DNA from 3 places in the Achromobacter sp. D10 genome. Region 2 is predicted to be linked to each of the others. Evidence: predicted binding sites of a transcription regulator. Region 2 holds the regulator's gene; each other region holds the start of a gene.

Region 1 (7,335 bases), on a different contig from region 2:
TTCGGGATACTGCATTCCCCGGCCGGAGCCGGGGAGGCCTTGCAAGGAGGGCTGGACTTAGAAGTCCATGCCGCCCATGCCGCCCATGCCGCCGGGCATGGCCGGAGCAGCGGGCTTGTCTTCGGCCAGTTCGACCACGGCAGCTTCGGCGGTCAGCAGCAGGCTGGCGACGGAAGCGGCGTTCTGCAGGGCGGTGCGGGTCACCTTGGTGGGATCCAGCACGCCTTGCTCGACCAGGTCGGTGTACTCGCCGGTCGCGGCGTTGTAGCCGTAGTTGCCCTTGCCGTTCAGCACGGTGTTGACGACCACGCTGGCTTCTTCGCCGGCGTTGGTGACGATGGTGCGCAGCGGCTCTTCCACAGCACGCAGGATCAGCTTGATGCCGGCGTTCTGATCAGGCGTGTCGCCCTTCAGGTCAGCGATGGCTTGCTTGGCGCGCAGCAGAGCAACGCCGCCGCCAGCCACAACGCCTTCTTCCACTGCAGCGCGCGTGGCGTGCAGGGCGTCTTCGACGCGAGCCTTCTTTTCCTTCATTTCGACTTCGGTGGCAGCGCCAACGCGAATCACGGCAACGCCGCCGGCCAGCTTGGCCACGCGTTCTTGCAGCTTTTCACGGTCGTAGTCGGACGTGGCTTCTTCGATCTGGACGCGGATTTGCTTGACGCGAGCTTCGATCGACTTGCTGTCGCCAGCGCCGTCGATGATGGTCGTGTTTTCCTTGCCCACTTCGATACGCTTGGCTTGGCCCAGTTCAGCCAGACCGGCCTTTTCCAGCGACATGCCGGTTTCTTCGGAGATCACCGTGCCGCCCGTCAGGATGGCGATGTCTTCCAGCATGGCCTTGCGGCGGTCGCCGAAGCCAGGAGCCTTGACGGCGGTCGTCTTCAGGATGCCGCGGATGTTGTTCACAACCAGGGTAGCCAGGGCTTCGCCTTCGACGTCTTCAGCGATGATCAGCAGAGGACGGCTCGACTTGGCAACTTGTTCCAGCACGGGCAGCAGGTCACGGATGTTGCTGATCTTCTTGTCGAAAATCAGGACAAACGGATCTTCCAGCGCGGCAACTTGCTTGTCCGGGTTGTTGATGAAGTAGGGCGACAGGTAGCCGCGGTCGAATTGCATGCCTTCGACGACGTCCAGCTCGTTTTCCAGCGACTTGCCGTCTTCGACGGTGATGACGCCTTCCTTGCCGACCTTGTCCATCGCGTCAGCGATGATCTGGCCGATGGAGGTGTCGCTGTTGGCGGAGATCGAGCCGACCTGGGCGATTTCCTTGCTGGTCGTGACCGGCTTGGATTGCTTCTTCAGTTCAGCGACGGCGGCGGCGACAGCCTTGTCGATGCCGCGCTTCAGGTCGATCGGGTTGAAACCGGCGGCAACGTACTTCAGGCCTTCCTGAACGATGGCCTGGGCCAGCACGGTGGCGGTGGTGGTGCCGTCACCGGCGTTGTCGGAGGTCTTCGAGGCGACGTCCTTGACCAGCTGGGCGCCGATGTTCTCGAACTTGTCCTTCAGTTCGATTTCCTTGGCGACGGACACGCCGTCCTTGGTCACGGTCGGGGCGCCGAACGAGCGCTCCAGCACGACGTTGCGACCCTTGGGGCCCAGGGTGGTCTTGACAGCGTTGGCGAGGACATTCACGCCACGGACGATGCGCACGCGGGCGTCATCACCGAACAATACTTGCTTGGCAGCCATTTCTTAGCTTCCTTCGAAAATTCGTTTGAGGCGGGGTTTACTGGACCACGGCGAGGATTTCGTCCTCGCGGATGACGAGCAGCTCTTCGCCGTCAACCTTCACGGACTGGCCGGCGTACTTGCCGAACAGCACCTTGTCGCCAGCCTTCAGGTCGACCGGCAGGATCTTGCCGTCTTCGGTCTTCTTGCCGGGGCCGACGGCCACGACTTCACCCTGATCGGGCTTTTCGGCGGCGCTGTCGGGGATAACGATGCCCGATGCAGTCTTGCGCTCGTTTTCGAGGCGTTTGACGATCACGCGATCGCCCAGGGGACGCAAGGCCATGAGGAACTCCTGTTGCAAAAAAAGAGAAGGAAATGATCGGTTAGGCCCGGGAACGCTGTTAGCACTCACCGGTGTCGAGTGCTAATTATAGGGATGATGTTCTAGGGTTCAAGGGGGGAAGGCGCGCTGTTACATATTGGCGGCTGCCGTCGAATTCCCTTGAGCGAGGCGGAACCTCGGGTCAGCCCTGGAGCGAGCCGGCGGTCAGCACGCGGTTCAGGGATTCCAGCAACAGGTTGAGCGTGGGGCTGCGTGGCGCGCCATTTCTCAGCACCAGCTCATAAGGTTCGCTGCGCGATTTGAGGTGCAGGGGCAGCACGCCGACGAGGTGGTGGCGGCAGAAGTAGTTCGCCACGTCGTCGGACACCAGGGCCACCAGGTCGGTATTGCGGCTGAGCAGGGACAGGGTGGTGAGCGTAGACGTGGTCTCGACCAGGTGTAGCGGGAAGTTGAGCTGCGCTTCGTGGAACTCGCGTTCCAGCAGCCGGCGCATGGGCATGTGGGCGCGGTAGACCACCCAGCGGCTGTCCTGCAGGTCGGTCAACTCGACGGATTCCGATCCCATGGCGGGATGGTCGACGTTGGCAATCACCGAGAGTGATTCGTCCTTGATGAAGATCGATTCGTAAATGTCCGGCGTCCTGCTTACCGAGGAGCGGCAGATGGCCGCGTCCAGGCGGCCGCGGTCCACCAGGTCCAGCAGGGTTTCGCTGGTGTCCTCCACCACTTCCACGGTCGTGCGCGGCTGCTGCTGGAGCAGGTCGGAGATCACGTCGGTCAGCAGGGGCACCGCGCCCATGATGGTCCCGATCGCCAGCCGGCCGCCCGCGCCGCTGGCAATCGCTTCCAGCTCAAACCTCAGGTTATTGATGTCGGCCTGGATCAGTCGCGCAAACCGCAACACGCACTTTCCGGCTTCATTAGGTATTAACCCTCGGTTGGTGCGTGCGAAGAGTTCGACCTGGAAGGTCTGTTCCAGCTCGCGCAAGGCCTTGCTCGCACCGGGCTGGGTGAGTCCGACCTTGTCCGCCGCGCCAAGCAGGGAGCCGCTTTCCTCGATGGCGATGAGCAGCCGCAACTGCTTCGCGTGCAGCCGCGACATCACGGAATTCAGGCTCGGCGCGGGATTCACTATGAATAAAAGTTATATCTCTATCGCAAGCTGTCAGTGTACCGAAATCGGCCGCCTCCCTAGACTGCCCTTCGCAAACTGTTTTAACGAAGAGGCAATATGGCTTTGATCAATTACGTGACCGAAGTGCGTTTCGGCGCCGGCGCCCTGGCTGAACTGAAAGAGGTCTGCGACAAGCTGGGTATTGCGAAACCCTGCATCGTGACGGACAAGGGCGTGCAAGCCGCCGGCATCGTCGAGAAGGTGCAGTCCGTGCTCGGCCAGCCGGGCACAGTTTTCAACGAGACGCCGTCCAACCCGTCCGAATCGGCAGTCCGCGCGGGTGTCGAAGCCCTGAAGACCGGTGGCTGCGACGGTATCGTCGCCGTGGGCGGGGGCTCGTCGATCGACCTGGCCAAGGCGGTGGCCGTGGCTGCCCGCCACGAAGGGCCGTTGCGCCAGTTCGCGCTGATCGAGGGCGGGCTGCAGCGCATCACTGCCGCCACGCTGCCCATAGTCGCCATTCCGACGACCGCAGGCACGGGCAGCGAAGTCGGGCGTGGCGCCATCATCATCCTCGACGACGGGCGCAAGGTCGGCATCCTCTCTCCGTATGTGATTCCCAAGGTGGCGATCTGTGATCCGGCGCTTACGCTGGGCCTGCCCGCCGGACTGACGGCGGCGACCGGCATGGATGCAATCGCGCATTGCATCGAGACCTTCCTGGCCCCGGCCTTCAACCCGCCGGCGGACGGCATCGCGCTGGACGGCCTGTGGCGAGCCTGGCGCCACATCGAGCGGGCTTTTCACGAGCCTGCCGATATCGAAGCGCGCACCAACATGATGAGCGCCTCGCTACAGGGCGCGCTGGCGTTCCAGAAGGGCCTGGGATGCGTGCACAGCCTCAGCCATTCGCTGGGCGGCATCAATCCCAAGCTGCACCATGGCACGCTCAACGCGATCCTGCTGCCGGCGGTGATCCGCTACAACCGCGGCGCCGAATCGGTGGTGCGCGAGGACAAGATCGCGCGCCTGTCGCAGGCCATGGGCCTGCCGGCTTCGGTGTCGATCGAGGATGCGCTGGTTGCCAAGTCCCGCGCACTGCAGTTGCCGACGGGCCTGGGGCAGCTCGGCGTGGACGAAGCGCTGTTCGACCGCATCGTGCAGGGCGCGCTGGCCGATCACAGCCACCGCACCAACCCGCGGGAAGCGTCCGCCGCGGACTACGTCGAGATGCTGCGGCAATCGATGTGAATTCCACGCATGCCCAGGCGGCCGCAGCCGGGCCGCTCATGGGCGTGCATGACGAAACCATAGCCAAACATAGAAAGAAGCAGGTGGAGACATGAGCAGCACCTCTTTAAACGCACTGGATTCCATGAGCTCCAAGGAGACCATGGTTCCGGACGCCGAGCGTCGCCGCGCACTCTTCGGGAGCGCCGTCGGCAGCACCATCGAATGGTATGACTACTTCCTCTATGGAACGATGTCGTCCATCATTTTTGCCAAGCAGTTCTTCCCCAGCGACAACGCGCTGGTGAGCCAGATGCTGGCGCTGGCGACCTTCGCGCTGGCGTTCCTCATCCGGCCGCTGGGCGGCGTGATCTTTTCGCATATCGGCGATCGCGTCGGCCGCAAGAAGACCTTGGCCATGACGTTGTCCATCATGGGCCTGTCCACCGTGCTTATGGGGCTGCTGCCCAACTACGCGCAGATCGGCCTGGCCGCGCCCATACTACTGACCATATTGCGTCTGTTGCAGGGCCTGGCGCTGGGCGGCGAGTGGGGCGGCGGCGTATTGCTGGCGGTGGAGTACTCGCCGCGCACCAAGCGCGGCTTCTATGGCGCCGTGCCGCAGACGGGCGCGGTGCTGGGCCTGGCACTGGGCAACATCATCACGTCCATGCTGAGCGCCAGCATGAGCGAGGAAGCCTTCCTGTCCTGGGGATGGCGCATTCCCTTCGTGGGCTCGATCGTGCTCGTGCTGATCGGCATGTGGATCCGCAATGCCGTGGGCGAGACGCCTTCGTTCAAGAAAATCCAGGCTACCCGCAGCAGTGCGCGCATTCCGCTCAAGGAGACACTGCAGCATCACTGGCGCGAGGTGCTGATCGCCATCGGCGCAAAGGTCATCGAAACCTCGACCTTCTTCCTCTACGCAACCTTCACCGTCTCCTACATGATGGACCACGGGTTTGCACGCTCCACCATCCTGAACATCGTGCTGGTCTGCGCGCTGATCGCGTTCCCCTTCATGCTGTTCTTCGGCTACCTGTCCGACAGGATCGGCCGCAAGAAGGTCTTCATTCTGGGCAGCCTGGCGTTCCTTGCCTGGATCTTCCCGTATTTCTGGCTGCTGGACCAGAAGTCCGTCCCTGCGGCTGCGCTGGCCATCGTCGTGGGGCTGGGCATCATCTGGGCCAGCTACGGGGCCATGATCGGGACGCTGCTGGCCGAGGCGTTTCCGGCTTCGATCCGCTACACCGGAATGTCGCTCGGCTACCAGATCGGCGCCGCGCTCGTCGGCGGCCCCATGCCGCTGATCGCGACAGCGCTGATCGCCTATTTCAGCGGCAGCTATGTGCCCGTGGTGCTCTTCCTCGCCGTTTGCGCAGTGGTCTCCATCGGGGCCGTGGCCATGGCGCGCGACCGTAGCGGCCAGCCGCTGGACGACTGAATCCACCACAAACTCCCATTCCAACCATCCAACAGGAAACCTATCCCATGCAACTCACTGGAGAAATGCTGATCGGCCGTGCAGCCATCCGCGGACAGGCTGGAAGCCAGCGTGCTTTCAATCCCACGGCCAATGCCGAGATCCCGGAGCCGGAATTCGGCCTGGGCTCGCGCGAGAACGTGGAGCGAGCCGTGGATCTGGCGACCCGCGCTTTCGACTCGTATCGCAATCTGCCGTTGGAGCGCCGCGCCGCGTTCCTAGAGGCCATTGCCGAAGAGATCCTGGCGCTGGGCGATGCGCTGATCGAGCGAGCCCACGCCGAGAGCGGCCTGCCGGTGGCCCGCCTGACCGGCGAGCGCGCGCGCACCGCCGGCCAACTGCGACTGTTTGCGCAGGTCGTGCGCGACGGGCATTTCCTGCGCGCCACGATCGACACGGCCCAGCCCGAGCGCCAGCCGGCTCCACGCGCCGACCTGCGCCTGGCCAAGATCCCGCTGGGCCCGGTGGCCGTGTTCGGCGCCAGCAACTTCCCGCTGGCCTTCTCCGTGGCCGGCGGCGATACCGCTTCCGCGCTTGCGGCGGGTGCGCCAGTCATCGTAAAGGCGCATAGCGCGCACCTGGGCACCTCGGAACTCGTCGGCCGGGCCATACAGAAGGCGGCCGAGCGGCTGGACATGCCGGAGGGCGTCTTCTCCCTCTTGATCGGCGCGGGAAGGAACATTGGAGAGGCGCTCGTCGCGCACCCCGGCATCAAGGCGGTCGGCTTCACGGGTTCGCGCCAGGGCGGCCTGGCGCTGCTGCGCATCGCCAACAGCCGCCACGAGCCGATTCCGGTCTATGCCGAGATGAGCAGCATCAACCCCGTGTTCCTGCTGCCGCGGGCGCTGTCGGCGGGGGCCGAGGCATTGGCCCAGGGCTTTGCCGACTCGCTGACCATGGGCGCCGGCCAGTTCTGTACCAATCCCGGCCTGGTGCTGGCGATCGACGGACCCGATCTGCAGCGCTTCGTGACCGCGGCCGGCAAGGCGCTGAGCGCCAAGGCGGCGCAGACCATGCTCACGCCAGGCATCCACGCCGCCTATGAGAGCGGCCGCGCGCAGGTGGACGCTCTGGAAGGTGTGGAGCGAGTGGCCAGCGGCGCGCAGGTCGGCGGCCAGGCCAATGCCGCCCAGGCAGCGCTGTACGTGACGGATGCCCAGCGCCTGCTGCGCACGCCCGAGCTGCAGGCCGAAATGTTCGGCCCCGCGTCCGTGGTGGTGAAGGCGCGCAGCCTCGACGAACTGCTGCAGGTGGCCGATCTGCTCGAAGGCCAGCTCACAGCGACGCTGCACCTGGACGAGGCTGATCACAGCGCCGCGCGCCGCTTGCTGCCTGTGCTGGAACGCAAGTGCGGCCGGATCCTGGCCAATGGCTTTCCGACCGGCGTCGAGGTTTGCCACGCGATGGTGCATGGCGGGCCGTTCCCGGCTACCTCCAATGCCATGTACTCCTCGGTGGGCAGCAGCGCCATAGACCGGTTCCTGC
Region 2 (7,335 bases):
CGATAGACCTGCGGGCCGCCGCCACGGCGGCCACCGCCGCCGCCGCCAAAGATCTCGCCAAAGATGTCGCCGAATGCGTCGGCGAAACCGCCGCCCATGCCACCGCCCATGCCGGCGGAGTTGGGATCCACACCCGCATGACCGTAGCGGTCGTATGCGGCGCGCTTTTGCTCATCGCCCAGGACCTCGTAGGCTTCCTTGGCTTCCTTGAACTTCTCTTCGGCTTCTTTGCTGTCCGGATTGCGGTCCGGATGGTATTTCATGGCCAGCTTTCGATAGGCCTTCTTGAGGTCGTCGTCCGAGGCGTTCTTCGCTACGCCCAGGACGTCGTAATAGTCACGTTTTGCCATGATCCGTGGGCTCGAAAACGAGCCTTCTTTTCAGTGCTACAGAATGAGTACGCCCGGTAGGCGGATTTCTCCGGCTACCGGGCGGCAGAGGCAGGTCAGCGCCCGGCCATTATTGGTCGCGCTTGACTTCCTTGAAGTCGGCGTCGACGACATTGTCGTCCACCGGCTTCGCGTTGTCGGCCGCTTGCTGCTGGCCGGCGGCTTGCTGCGCCTGCATGTCGGCGTACATCTTCTCGCCCAGCTTCTGCGAAACCGTCGACAGGGCTTCCACCTTGGCGTCGATCGCGGCCTTGTCGCCGTCCTTCAGCGTGTCTTCCAGTTCCTTGATGGCGGCTTCGATGCCTTCCTTTTCGGAAGCCTCGAGCTTGTCGCCATACTCGGTCAGGGACTTGCGGGTGGCATGCACCAGCGCATCGGCCTGGTTGCGCGACTGGGCCAGTTCGGCAATGCGGTGATCTTCCTCGGCGTTGGCCTCGGCATCCTTGACCATGCGCTGGATCTCGTCTTCCGACAGACCCGAGTTGGCCTTGATGGTGATCTTGTTTTCCTTGCCGGTGCCCTTGTCCTTGGCCGACACGTGCAGGATGCCGTTGGCGTCGATGTCGAACGTGACTTCGATCTGCGGCATGCCGCGCGGCGACGGCGGGATCCCTTCGAGGTTGAACTCGCCCAGGGCCTTGTTGCCCGCGGCAATTTCGCGCTCGCCCTGGAACACCTTGATCGTCACGGCCGGCTGGTTGTCGTCAGCGGTCGAGAAGGTCTGCGAGAAACGGGTCGGGATGGTCGTGTTCTTCTGGATCATCTTGGTCATCACGCCGCCCAGGGTTTCAATGCCCAGGGACAGAGGGGTGACGTCCAGCAGCAGCACGTCCTTGCGGTCGCCCGACAGCACGGAACCCTGGATCGCGGCGCCAGCGGCGACGGCTTCGTCGGGGTTCACGTCCTTGCGCGGATCCTTGCCGAAGAATTCCTTCACCTTTTCCTGAACCTTGGGCATGCGGGTCATGCCGCCGACCAGGATCACGTCGTCGATGTCGGAAACCTTCACGCCGGCGTCCTTGATGGCCACGCGGCAGGGCTCGATCGTGCGTTCGATCAGTTCTTCGACCAGCGCTTCCAGCTTGGCGCGCGTGATCTTCAGGTTCAAGTGCTTCGGACCCGAAGCGTCGGCCGTGATGTACGGCAGGTTGATCTCGGTCTGTTGAGCCGAAGACAGTTCGATCTTGGCCTTTTCAGCCGCTTCCTTCAGGCGCTGCAGGGCCAGCACGTCCTTGGACAGATCAACGCCTTGTTCCTTCTTGAACTCGGCAATGATGTAGTCGATGATGCGCTGGTCGAAGTCTTCGCCGCCCAGGAAGGTGTCGCCGTTGGTCGACAGCACTTCGAACTGCTTTTCGCCGTCCACGTCGGCGATTTCGATGATGGACACGTCGAACGTGCCGCCGCCCAGGTCATAGACGGCGATCTTGCGGTCGCCCTTTTCGGTCTTGTCCAGGCCGAAAGCCAGCGCGGCAGCGGTCGGTTCGTTGATGATGCGCTTGACTTCCAGACCGGCGATGCGGCCGGCGTCCTTGGTGGCCTGGCGCTGGCTGTCGTTGAAGTAGGCGGGCACGGTGATGACGGCCTCGGTCACTTCTTCGCCCAGGTAGTCCTCGGCGGTCTTCTTCATCTTGCGCAGCACGTCGGCCGACACTTGGGGAGGCGCCATCTTCTTGCCGCGCACTTCCACCCAGGCGTCGCCGTTGTCGGCCTTGACGATGGCATAGGGCATCAGGTTGATGTCCTTCTGCACCGCCTTCTCTTCGAACTTGCGGCCGATCAGGCGCTTCACCGCGTACAGGGTATTGCGCGGGTTGGTCACAGCCTGGCGCTTGGCCGGCGCGCCGACCAGGGTTTCGCCATCGTCCATGTAGGCGACGATGGACGGAGTGGTGCGGGCGCCTTCCGCGTTTTCAATGATTTTGACCTGCCCGCCGTCCATGACAGCCACGCAGCTGTTGGTCGTGCCCAGGTCAATGCCAATAATCTTGCTCATGGTCGGTTACCTTGATTGAATCTGAATCTATGAAAATAGGGAGAAACTTCTTGTCCCCACATAACTGGGGCTACCCGCAGGGTTTTTCAAGACACCTGGCCGGAATTTTCTGCAGCGCTTTCCTGCAAACGGCGAATGGCCGCGGTGAACTGCGGCAGGCCGGGCCAGCCCGTGATGCGGCCCAGCCGCTTGCCGGCCCGGTACAGCACAAAAGTGGGGACGCCATGCAGCGAAAACCGCCTTCCCAGCGCCTCGTCTGCGTAGACGTCGGCCTCGAACCAGGTCAAGCCCAGTTCCAGCAGCGTTTCCTGGTGCAGCAGCGCGGCCTGCTTGAACAGATTGCAGTTATAGCAATCCTGGCCCCACAGGAACACGCAGCGCAGATCCGTCCCCGGCGCCTGGACCACGTCCGCGTCGAAACCCGCAGTGTCGACATGCCGCATGCCGAACACCTGGAATACCTGGGCGGGATCGAAGCGGGGGTCCGTCATGGCGCGCGGCCTGCTCAGCCCTGGCCGGCGGACACCACCACCAGCGCCGGGCGCAAGGTCCGGTCCGCGATGGCGTAGCCCTTCTGCAGCAGCTGCACCACCGTATTGGCGGGCTGTTCCGCAGGGATGGACGAAATGGCCTGATGCAGGTGCGGGTCGAACTTGTCGCCCTGCGCCGGCGCGATTTCCTTAAGCAGGTTGCGCTCGAAGGCAGCGGTCAGCTGCTTGAGCGTCACCTGGACGCCTTCGCTCAGGGTCTCGACGGTTTGTTCGGGCTGGGCCAGCGCGGCTTCCAGGCTGTCCTTGACCGGGACCAGGCTTTCGGCAAACGACTCGATGCCGAACTTGCGCGCCTTGGAAACGTCTTCCTGGGCGCGGCGGCGCACGTTCTCGGCTTCGGCCCGCAGGCGCAAAAGCTGGTCGTGCTGCTCATTGACGGTAGCCTGGGCGGCGTCCAGCTGGGCGCGCAACTCGTTCAGCTCGGCCTGCGCGGCGCCCTCGGCGGCGGAAGCCGCATCGGCGTTCTGGCCGACTTCGGGCGTCTGATCTACAGGCTCGTTGGGTGCCGTCATGGGGAATCCTCCAAAAAGTATGGCTTTCGCAGACATGAATGGGGGCCAATACCCCTATTTCAAGCCCGGGAAAGCAAATATTCCCTGACGGCGGGTAGAAGCGCAGCCAGGCGGAAATCGTGAAAAATCCGCCCAACTTCTGCCAAATGCCGTCAAATCCGAGACTGCAAGCATAAATACATCGCCTTCAGTCGCCATCCGGCAAATGGCGGACGCCGCAGCGGCGCTACTTCTTGCGAGGCTGCGCGGGCGCCACGGGATCGCTGGCGGGAAAACTGTCCTTCAGGGCCCGATCCACCTCGCGGTCCTCGTCGGGTTCCGGGTTGATGGCAATGGGATCGCTGGCGGGAAAGGTCTCGGCCAGCGCCTCGTCCAGCTCGTGCTCTACCTGATCTTCGTCCACCGGGGTGCTGACCTGCCCCTTTTTGACGACCTTTCCAGTCTTGGGATCATGGTGCATGCGCCTTCTCCTTCAAGTCCGTGATTTGCCCGGGCCACCCCTGCAAGTGGCGTTCCACCAGGCTGGCCAGCCCTGCGATCCAGGCCGGATCGTCATTGATCGCCGGGATGTAGCGGAACTGTTTGCCGCCGGCGCCGATGAAGGCGTCGCGGCACTCCAGGCTGATTTCTTCCAGGGTTTCCAGACAGTCTGCCACAAAACCCGGACACACCACATCGACCTCGGTCACCCCGGCCGCGGCCAGCGCCTTCAGGGTGGGTTCGGTATAGGGCTCCAGCCAGCGGGCGGTGCCGAAGCGGCTCTGGAAGGTCACCTCGATCTGCTCGCGCGGCAGCGACAGGCGCTGGGACAGCAGGCGCGCCGTTTCCATGCAATCGCGGTAGTACGGATCGCCCAGCTCGATCGAATAGCGCGGCAGGCCATGGAAGCTCATGACCAGCTTCTGCGGCTTGCCGTTATCCTGCCAGTAACGTTCGATACGGCCGGCCAGCGCGTCCAGATAGGCAGGCTCTTCGTGGAAGCGCTTGATGAAGCGCAGTTCGGGCTGGTCGCGCAGGCGAGCCGCATGGCGGGTGACCGCGTCCACCACCGTGGCGGTGGTGCTGGCGGCGTACTGCGGATAGAGCGGAACGGTCAGGATGCGCTCGCAGCCTTGCTGCCGCAGGCGCGACATGGCGTCGGGGATCGAAGGGTTGCCGTAGCGCATACCGAGCTCGACCACGGCATCGATGCCGGCCTCGGCCAGGGCGGCGCGCACGCCGTCGGCCTGGCGCCGGCTGTACACCATCAGCGGCGAACCTTCCTTCATCCAGACGCCGGCATAGCGCGGCTCCAGCTTCTTGGGCCGCATCGTCAGGACCAGGCAATGCAGGATGGGCTTCCACAGATAGCGCGGGATCTCGATCACCCGCGGATCGGACAGGAACTCGCGCAGATACCTGCGTATGTCTTTCCGGTCCGGCGTGTCGGGAGTGCCCAGGTTCACCAGCAGCACGCCGAGCTTGGCGGCGCCACGCGGCGCGGGATCTTCATTGAAGGGGTCCTCCTGCTCGGGTTCCGGCAGATAGCGCTCGGGCCACAGGTACTTGAACAGGCGAAGAAACACAAACACTCCCCTTCCTCCGCGAGGAGGACGTAGCTTCGGATGGACCTACTGGTTGTGGCTGAGGGCGTTGGACAGCAAGCGCGCCGTGATATCCACGATGGGAATGACGCGTTCGTAGGCCATGCGCGTGGGACCGATGACGCCCAGCGTGCCCACGACCTTGCCGTCCACGCCGTAAGGCGCGGTGATGACCGACACTTCTTCCATCGGCACCAGCTGCGAATCGCCGCCGATGTAGATCTGCACGCCCTGGGCGCGGGTGGACACGTCCAGCAACTGCAGCAGATCGGTTTTTTTCTCGAACAACGAGAACATTTTGCGCAGCCGATCCATGTCGGATGCGATGTCGGTTACGTCCAGCAGCTTGCGCTCGCCGGAAATGACCATGGCATCGCCGTCTTCGGCGGCTTCCGCGCTGGCCTCGACCGCGGCCTGCATCAGACGCGAGATGTCTTCGCGCAGTTGCGCCAGTTCAGTCGACAGGGTCTGCCGCACGGCGTTGAAGGATTTGCCGGCAAAGTGCATGTTGAAGAAATTGCCGGCTTCCAGCAGTTCCGCTTCGGAATAGTCGCGCTGCACGAAAAGAATGCGGTTCTGGACGTCGCCGTCGGGCGTGACGATGATGAGCAGCACGCGCTTGTCGGACAGCCGGATGAATTCGATCTGGCGAAACACCTGGGCGCGCTTGGGCGTCAGCACCACGCCCGCGAATTGGGTCAGGTTGGACAGCAATGCCGCCGCGGCGTTGACCGCCCGGGTAGGTTCGGCGGCCGCCAGCATTTCGCCCATGTTGTGAGGCTCCAGCTGGTAGGATTGGACCGCCAGCAGCGAATCGACGAACATGCGGTAACCCCGCGGCGTGGGAATACGGCCGGCGGAGGTGTGCGGGCTATGGATCAGTCCCAGTTCTTCGAGGTCCGCCATGACATTGCGGATCGTGGCCGGGGACAAGTCGAATACTTTCGATAGCGTCCGCGAGCCGACTGGCTGCCCATCGGCGATATAGCGTTCGATCAACGCTTTCAGTAGTGCGCGTGCGCGGTCATCCATAACAAGTATTTTAGGGAATCTTTTTCAGTTGAGGCGATTTTTGTCCCGCAAGCCCATATGCGGCCCCATATAATCGGCTAAACCGTCCATCCCGGGCAGGTTTCGGCTTTCCGGTTTCGCCTTTTCATTCGCAAGCAGCCATGCATTTTCCTACCGTAGCCCTGATCGGCAGATACCAGGACACCGGCCTGGACACACCGCTGAGAGCACTGGCCCACGCGCTGACGCAGGCGGGCCGGCAGGTGCTCATCGACGCGGACACGGCGCGCAATACCGGACTGACCGAATACCCCGTCGCCACGCTCGAGGAAATCGGCAAGACCGCATCGCTCGCCGTGGTCATGGGCGGCGACGGCACCGTGCTCGGCGCAAGCCGCCACCTGGCTCCCTACGGCATGCCGCTGGTCGGCATCAACCACGGACGCCTGGGTTTCATCACCGACATCGCCTTGCAGGACGCGCATGGCGCGCTGGCGCGCGTCCTCGAAGGCAGCTTCCAGATCGAAGAACGCATGCTGCTTGAAGGCAGCGTGTGGCGCGGCGACCAGAAGATGTACTCCGCGTCCGCCCTGAACGACGTGGTGCTGAACCGCGCGGGGCGCGGCGGCATGATCGAAGTCCGGGTCGAACTGGACGGCTCCTTCATGTACACGCAGCGCGCCGACGGCCTGATCATCGCCACCCCGACCGGCTCCACCGCGTACGCGCTGTCGGCCAACGGCCCCATCCTGCATCCCGGCATGAACGCCATGGTGCTGGTGCCGGTAGCGCCGCAAACGCTGTCCAACCGCCCCATCGTCATCCCCGACACCGGAGTGTTGAACATGACGCTGACCGCAATGGGCCGCGTGGAAGTCGGCGCCAGCGTGCATTTCGACATGCAGACGTGGTCCGACCTGCAGCCGGGCGACCGCATCGTCGTGCAGCGCGCCCCCTATACCATCCGCTTCGTGCATCCCGAAGGCTACAGCTTCTTCTCCACCCTGCGCCGCAAGCTGCATTGGAACCTGATGCCCGAGGCCACCGACAACGTAGAGTAGTAAAGCGCCCCGACATGCTGCGCACCCTGCATATCCGCGACTTCGTCATCGTCGAACAGACCGAGATCCATTTCGGTCCCGGCTTCACCGTCTTTTCCGGCGAGACAGGCGCAGGCAAATCCATATTGGTGGACGCCCTGGCGCTGGCGCTGGGCGAACGCGGCGACGCCAGCATGCTGCGCGAGGGCGCGCCGCGCGCCGACATCACGGCCGTTTTCGACACGCCCAAAGG
Region 3 (7,335 bases), on a different contig from region 2:
CCTCGGCGACAAGGTCGAGGACTGGGCCGCCTATGACGCTTCCGAGCTGATGCGCGGCGCCACGAACCCCTTCCCGGCCGGTATCCTCATCGATCAGGGCGAGTCGGACCAGTTCCTGGCTGAACAGTTGTATCCCGAGGTATTCGAGGCGGCGTGCGCCGCTGCGGGCCAGCCGCTGAACCTGCGGCGCCAACCGGGCTACGACCATGGCTACTATTTCATCTCGACCTTCATTGAGGATCACATCCGGTTTCACGTCGAGCGGCTTGGAAAACCGGCGCCCTGAGGCCGCGCTTCTATACTGGCGGGCCTGCCGAGGCGGGCTTGCCTGCGCGCGCGTCGGCGCGCCGCCCGCGGTTTGTGCTCAAAAGGAACGCCTGATTTGATCAACGGAATCGCTCCCTTCGTCTGGATCCTGCTGGGTGCCGTGGTCGTCCTGCTGCCCGGGATCGTCATGCTGCTGGGCCGCGGAGGCCCGCGCGACGAACGTGGCCGCAGGATGTTTCAGTTCCGGCCGGTGCGCCGCCTGTTTGGCCTGATGCTGGTGCTGTTGGGATGCGTATCCGGTCTGTTGGCGCTGTCCCTGGTGCAGTTTTTCCGCTTGACGACGGACGAGCCTGTCGCGCGCATCGAGGTTCGCCAGGTGGCCGACGGCCAATTCCAGGTCAGCGCCAGCGCGCCTGGCACCGGGACCAGGCAGTACGTGCTCTACGGCGACCAGTGGCAGATCGACGCGCGCGTCGTGCGCTGGCGTCTGCCTGCATTGATGGCTGGCGTGCCCCCGCTGTACCGGCTGGAGCGGCTGTCGGGCCGCTATAGCGATGCGGCGCGCGAAACCTCGGCCACGCGTTCGGTGCATGCGCTGGACGACTGGCCGGCGCCGGATCTGGCCTCGTTGAAGAAAAATTTCCCGAACTGGTTCCCCTTTGTCGACGTCCAATTCGGCAGCGGCGCCTACATGCCCCTGTTCGATGGCGCCCGCTATCAGGTCCTGATGGATCCGCGGGGGGCGTTGTTCATCCGCCCGGATGGCGAATCCACTGCCGAAGGGCTGAAGCGCCTGGGATGGTAGCGAAGGCGCCCATCGCGCCAGCGGCACCCCGCCGCTAAAAAATAAATGGGGACATATAATGTCAAAGGAAACTTTGACGCGCCGCAATAGTCGAATTAGCACTCCCAATACTAGAGTGCTAACATCGAATCCATGTCGTTATCCCTTCGCCATCCGGAGATCCCCGCTATGAAGCAACCCAGTACCTCGTTGGCCGCTCCTGGCAACGCTCTGGCGTTGGCCATTGCCAATCCGGGCGCACTTGGCACGATCGACGCTTATATTTCCGCGGTTAACCGCCTGCCGGTCCTGTCCGCGGAACGCGAAACCGAGCTGGGCCGCCGTCTGCGCGACCAGGAAGACCTGGGCGCCGCGCGCGAACTGATTCTCTCGCACCTGCGCCTGGTGGTGTCGGTGGCCCGTCAGTACCTGGGCTACGGCTTGCCGCATGCCGATCTCATCCAGGAAGGCAACGTGGGCCTGATGAAGGCCGTCAAACGCTTCGATCCCGAGCGCGGCGTGCGCCTGGTGTCGTTCGCCGTGCACTGGATCAAGGCTGAAATCCACGAATACATCATCCGCAATTGGCGCCTGGTGAAGGTCGCGACCACCAAGGCCCAGCGCAAGCTGTTCTTCAACCTGCGCAGCATGCGCCCGGACGGTCAGACGCTGGATCCGGACCAGGTCGACCACATTGCGCGCGAACTGAACGTGCGCCGCGAAGACGTGAGCGAAATGGAAGTGCGCCTGTCCGGTCGCGATATGTCGCTGGAAAACCAGGACGACGACGATGACAGCTACGCGCCCATTGCCTATCTGTCGGACGAGGGCCGCCAGGAACCGACCCGCGTGCTGGAACGTGCCGCCCGCGACCAGCTGCAAAGCGCCGGCCTGACCGACGCGCTGGAAGCGCTGGATCCGCGTTCGCGCCGCATTGTCGAGGCCCGCTGGCTGCAAGACGACGGCGGCGCCACGCTGCACGAGCTGGCGCAGGAGTTCGGCGTGTCGGCCGAGCGCATTCGCCAGATCGAAGCGGCCGCCTTGAAGAAGATGCGCGGCAACCTCGCGTCTTGATTCCTGATCGACCTACGCAAAGGGCCGCAATTCGCGGCCCTTTTGCTTTGTGGACAGAGGGCGGCGGCGCATGAATAAATTGATACAAATTCGAGCGGAAATTTTGCGCGGCGCGAGAAACTTAATGCGGAAGGCGCCGCCTAACTTCATGTAGACCGCGAACTTCGGTTGGCCGTCTTGTCATCCGTCTCGGCTTCTCCTCTTTCCCCTCCCCTATGAGACGGATGCTTGCGGGGCACCATGCATATCTGGTGCCCCGTTTTTTATGGTGCCCCCACGCTGCGCAAGCTTTGCTTGCTTGCTGCCCCCGAGGGGGCTGGCCCGCCTTGGGGCGGCCCGGCGGCGGGCCGGCTATTTTTGCGGAGGCTGTGTTCACCCCCACGCTGCGCAAGCTTCGCTTGCTTGCTGCCCCCCGAGGGGGCTGGCCCGCCTTGGGAGGTCTCCACTGCCTACGCCGCTTGCGCTTTGTCCTGCGAGGTCAAGGCGGGATGCCACAGCGCATCCTGCACGCGGCGCACGCCTGTCGCCATCGAACCGTCCTGGTACAGCTTGATCCAGCGGTAGCCGGGGGCCATGTTGTCCACCACATGCTTGCCGTCGCGGATGCTGAACTGGAAGCAGGTCGATGGCGTGGCCAGCATGCGCAGGTTGTGGCGGCGACGGTCGAATTCGTGGTGCACATGGCCCCACAGCAGCACGCGGACCTGGGGCCAGCGTGTCAGCAGTTTGAATAGCGCCTGGGGGTTGTCGATCATCATCGAATCGTGCCAGTGGCTGTCGATCTGCATGGGGTTGTGGTGCATGGCGATCAGCGTATGGCGGCCCGGAGCCTCGGCCAGCGCGGCCTCCAGCAGATCGAGCTGGCTCTGCGGCAGGTGCCCGGCGTTGGAGTTGGGCACGGTGGTGTCCAGGGCGACCACGCGCCATGCGCCCACGTCGGTCACCGGAGCGGACCATTCAGGCAGCTCCTGGCGCATCACCGCCGGCAGGTCATGGTTGCCCGGCAGGCAGCGGATGCAGGCTTGCTCCAGGGCGGGCGCTTCGGACAGGACGCGCGCCAGCCGGCGATAGGCCGCGGCTTCGCCGTCCTGGGACATGTCGCCCGTGGCCAGCAGCAGATCGGGGTGCTTGCCGTCGGCTTCGATCTGGCGCAGCACCGCGCGCAGGCTGGCGTCCGTATTGACGCCCAGCATCGAGGTTTCCGGCTCGCCGAACAGATGGCTGTCGGTCAGCTGGACCAGCATGGCGGGCGCGTCGTCGCGCCGGGTCAGGGAATGGATCCGGGCCAAGTGCCGCTCCTGCAAAGTTTGTGCGATTCCACATTACCCAAAAAACATGGGCCGACGCGTATCGCAGGTCCGCATTGGGGTAACGAAACGTGCATTCTCCACGATTCCTGACGGTTTCCGGCCCGGTCCGACGGGAAAAAGCCGCTATTCTTGTGAAACTTCACACAAGCTCCACCAACAGACCATGGATGTAGGTTTTCTCGTATTCGGCTTGGCCGGTTTGTTAACGCTGGTCTGTTTCATGCCGCCGCTGGCCGGCCGCCTCAAGCTGCCCTACTCGGTGCTGCTGGCTATCGTCGGCTGTCTGCTCGGCATCATCGTGCACGTGCATGGCTGGGCGCCCAGCTGGATCGGCGATTTCCTGGATTCGCTGGAACGTTTCGAGATTTCGTCCGAAACCTTCCTGATGGTGTTTCTGCCGGTGCTGCTTTTTGAAACCGCACTGTCCATGAACGTGCGGCGCCTGATGGACGACATCGGCCCCATCCTCATGATGGCGATCGTGGCCGTGGTGGTCTGCACCGTGGTGGTCGGGGTCACGCTGGACGCCATTTCGTCCTACGGCCTGGTGGTCTGCCTGCTGCTGGGCGCCATCGTCGCCACCACCGATCCCGTGGCGGTGGTGGGCATCTTTCGCGAGGTGGGCGCGCCCAAGCGCTTGACCACATTGGTCGAAGGCGAAAGCCTCTTCAACGACGCGGCCTCCATCGCCTTGTACTCAGTGCTGCTGGCCGTGCTGGGCGGCCATGGCGAACTGACTGCCAGCGGTATTTTCAACGACTTCATTGTGCACTTCATCGGCGGAGGCATCGCCGGTTTCGCCATGGGTCGGCTGGCGTGCTTCCTGTTCGCCTGGCTGCGCGGGTTTCCCACCGCGGAGATCACGCTAACGCTGACCCTGGCCTATCTGTCTTTCTTCATTTCCGAGCACTATCTGAACGTATCGGGCGTGGTGGCGACGGTGATTGCCGGCCTGGTGGTGGGGTCGACCGGCCGCACCCGCATGTCGCCCACCACCTTCGAGTACCTGTCCAGCGCCTGGGAGCAATTCGGGTTCTGGGCCAATTCGCTGATCTTCCTGTTCGCCGCCATGCTGATCCCCAAGCTGATGGCGGCCGCGGATTGGCAGGAATTGGCGTTGGTGGCGGCGGTGTTCGTGGCGACGCTGGTGGCGCGCGCTATCGTCGTTTTCGGGTTATTGCCTTTGTTGGGATTGACCCGGCTGGGCACCAAGGTCAGTAATCCCTACAAGGTGGTCATGCTGTGGGGGGGCTTGCGCGGCGCCGTGTCGCTGGCGCTGGCGCTGGCCGTGACGGAACAGACCGGCGTGGCCGAAGAGGCGCGCCAGTTCATTGCGGTGGCCACCACCAGCTACGTGCTACTGACCTTGTTCATCAACGGCATCAGCCTGCGTCCCCTGATCCGCATGCTGGGCCTGAACCAGCTGTCGCCGGTGGAACGCACCATTCGCAACCAGGCGCTGGCCGTGGCGTTGGAAGACCTGCAGGGCAAGACCGAGGATGTTGCCCGGGCCGAGCATATCGGAACCGAAGTCCGCGATCGCATCCGCGCCGTGTTTGACGCCAGCCTGACCAGCGTGCATGACGGCCAGGTCAGCCAGATGACGGACGACCAGCGCGTGGCGGTGGGCCTGGCCATCGTGGCTCAGCGCGAAGAGGAAATGTTCTTCGACATCCTCAAGGCGCAGATCGTGGACTGGCGCATGGCCGAAACCCTGCTGGCGCGCGCGGAACGGCTGGAGGATGCGATCCGGCTGGGCGGGATCCCGGGCTTCGAGCGGGCCATCGTCGCCGACGTGCGCTATTCCACCGGCTTCCGCCTGGCCCTGCGCCTGCATTACCTGTTCGGCTTCCAGGGTTGGCTGGCGCGCGAACTCGGCCAGCGCTTCGCCAACCTCATGAGCAAGCGGTCGGTGGCGCAACGCCTGATCGCCTTCGCGCGGGAACAGATCACACCGCTGCTGGGCGAGGAAGCCACCCAGCGCATCGTGTCCCTGCACCAGCGCCGACTGGACCTGATAGAAAACGCCATGCAGGCCCTGAACCTGCAATATCCGTCCTACGCGCAGTGGCTGCAGGAAAGCTACCTGGGCCGCGTGGCGCGCGAAATGGAACGTATCCGCTACCGCGACATGCTCGAACAGTTCCTGATCAGCGGCGAGGTGTATGCGGACCTGATGGCGCAGTTGAAGAGCCGCTGGGCGCATATCGACAAGCACCCGCCGTTGGACATTGAAATGAGCGCCGCCGACCTGATCAAGCGCGTGCCGCTGTTTGAAGGCCTGTCCGCCGATTCGCTGCGGGCCATCAGCAAGCTGCTCAAGCCGCGCCTGGCCCTGCCGGACCAGCGCGTGCTGACCAAGGGCCGGCATGGCGAGGAAATGTGTTTCGTCGCGTCAGGCGCCGTGGCGGTGCACCTGCCCGACCACACCATGATTGAGCTGGGCAGCGGCGAATTCTTCGGAGAACTGGGCCTCTTGGGCGAAGAACAATTGATGCCCGAGGTGACCTCGCTGGGCTACAGCAAGCTGCTGATGCTCTCCTCGCGCGATTTCCACGCCCTGCTGGCGCGCGATGAACACCTGCGCGAACGCATCCAGGTCGTGGCCAAGCAGCGCCTGCGCGCGATTGAAGTGTGGAAACAGTTTTCGCAGGCCAATGCCGCGCCCGCGCCGGTATCGCCGCCGGTGTCGGCGCCGAGCCCCGCCCAGGCCGCCGAGGCTGCCGAAGCGGCAGGGGCTTCGTCCGGCACCGACGCGCAGGCGGCCAGCGAGGTCCGCGACGCGCAAGCGCCGGCCCAGAACGGCGCGCCGGACGCGCCATCGCTGGGAGAGCCCGGGGTCGTGCGGCCCTAGGCCGGGATTTCGCCGGCCGCGCGGCGCTGCATGATGTCTTCGATGATCACCAGCGCTGCTTCCAGCGTGAATTCGCCTTCCGCGACCTGGCGCACGGCGGTGGCCGCGTCGATAGTCGCGATCTCCATAACCTCGCCGTCCCGGTTGGCGGGTCGGACGTCGGCCGACAGCACGCAGGTGCTGGTGAGGACGTCTTCGACCTGATAGCCCTCGGGCAGGCGGCGATGGATGCGCAGGATCGTGCGCAAGGGCGAGCGCTGCGTCAGGTCGGGTTCGTCCAGTCCTGCTTCTTCGCCGCATTCGCGCACCAGCGCCAGCTCCAGGTCTTCGCGGCTGCTCGCCAGCCCGCCGACCAAGGTGTCCCACATACCGGGATCGGTGGATTTGCTGAGCGCGCGCCGCGCGACCCACAGCCGGCCATCCGGGGTCCAGGCGTTCAGATGCACGGCCTTGGTCAGCAGGCCCAATGGGCGCACGGCCGCGCGTTCGATCACGCCCAGCGGTTCGTCTCCGTCCAGAACGTCCAGCAATTCGTCGCGCCAGCCGCGCAGGCAGTTGGCTTGGCGCAACAGTTGCGCGGCTTGTTCGAGCACGTCGTTCAGGTTTGCGCCGGGTTGCAGGTCCGAGCCGATGCGCAAGGTGTCACCGTCCGCCGCGATACCGGGCGCGTCGCGCAAGGCGTCGCATGCCGCATGCGTGGCCCAGCCGCAGCGACGCCCCGCTATATATAAAGCGCGCGCGCCTTCTGGGGCGGGCTCTTGCGCGCGAGCGCACAAGTCGGCGTACAGGTCGGACAACTGCTTGGGCATCGTGAAACCGTAGTGATGAAGTTGCCGAGGATTTTATGCCACCCTGTTTGCAGCGCTTGGTCAAGGGGGCGCGGCCAGATGGGGGCAGGCCCGATGAATTCAAGGGCACTAACTTACATCTATTTGCGCGTCCGCTATAATCCGCCAGTTTCTTTGTGATTTCGAGTGGGAACGACAGGGGCCGCTCTATCTCCCTGCCACGCCCTACCATCTAATAATTGCGCGTTGCCCGGTTCC

The links. Region 2 encodes HrcA, which represses chaperone genes, less so after heat shock. Its sites were predicted from a motif close to TTAGCACTCNNNNNNNNNGAGTGCTAA; they were not measured.
Region 1: groES (co-chaperone GroES) is a predicted target of HrcA. The motif match lies at 2,082-2,108, and genes of this name have one in related genera.
Region 3: rpoH (RNA polymerase sigma factor RpoH) is a predicted target of HrcA. The motif match lies at 1,168-1,194, and genes of this name have one in related genera.

The regions. Positions count from the first base shown of each region.
Region 1 is NZ_JAYJLE010000006.1:33,457-40,791, forward strand. Features, by position in the region: gene groL (chaperonin GroEL) at 58-1,698, opposite strand; gene groES (co-chaperone GroES) at 1,736-2,023, opposite strand; gene VCS63_RS17955 (LysR family transcriptional regulator) at 2,205-3,125, opposite strand; gene VCS63_RS17960 (iron-containing alcohol dehydrogenase) at 3,255-4,388, shown strand; gene VCS63_RS17965 (MFS transporter) at 4,480-5,811, shown strand; gene VCS63_RS17970 (aldehyde dehydrogenase (NADP(+))) at 5,859-7,335, shown strand, end outside.
Region 2 is NZ_JAYJLE010000002.1:297,955-305,289, reverse strand. Features, by position in the region: gene dnaJ (molecular chaperone DnaJ) at 1-350, opposite strand, end outside; gene dnaK (molecular chaperone DnaK) at 460-2,385, opposite strand; gene VCS63_RS08220 (thioredoxin family protein) at 2,472-2,876, opposite strand; gene grpE (nucleotide exchange factor GrpE) at 2,891-3,448, opposite strand; gene VCS63_RS08210 (hypothetical protein) at 3,675-3,908, opposite strand; gene hemH (ferrochelatase) at 3,898-5,013, opposite strand; gene hrcA (heat-inducible transcriptional repressor HrcA) at 5,059-6,063, opposite strand; gene VCS63_RS08195 (NAD kinase) at 6,204-7,103, shown strand; gene recN (DNA repair protein RecN) at 7,118-7,335, shown strand, end outside.
Region 3 is NZ_JAYJLE010000001.1:841,996-849,330, forward strand. Features, by position in the region: gene fghA (S-formylglutathione hydrolase) at 1-286, shown strand, start outside; gene VCS63_RS04055 (hypothetical protein) at 383-1,072, shown strand; gene rpoH (RNA polymerase sigma factor RpoH) at 1,241-2,125, shown strand; gene cpdA (3',5'-cyclic-AMP phosphodiesterase) at 2,575-3,414, opposite strand; gene VCS63_RS04070 (cation:proton antiporter) at 3,599-6,289, shown strand; gene VCS63_RS04075 (NUDIX hydrolase) at 6,286-7,098, opposite strand.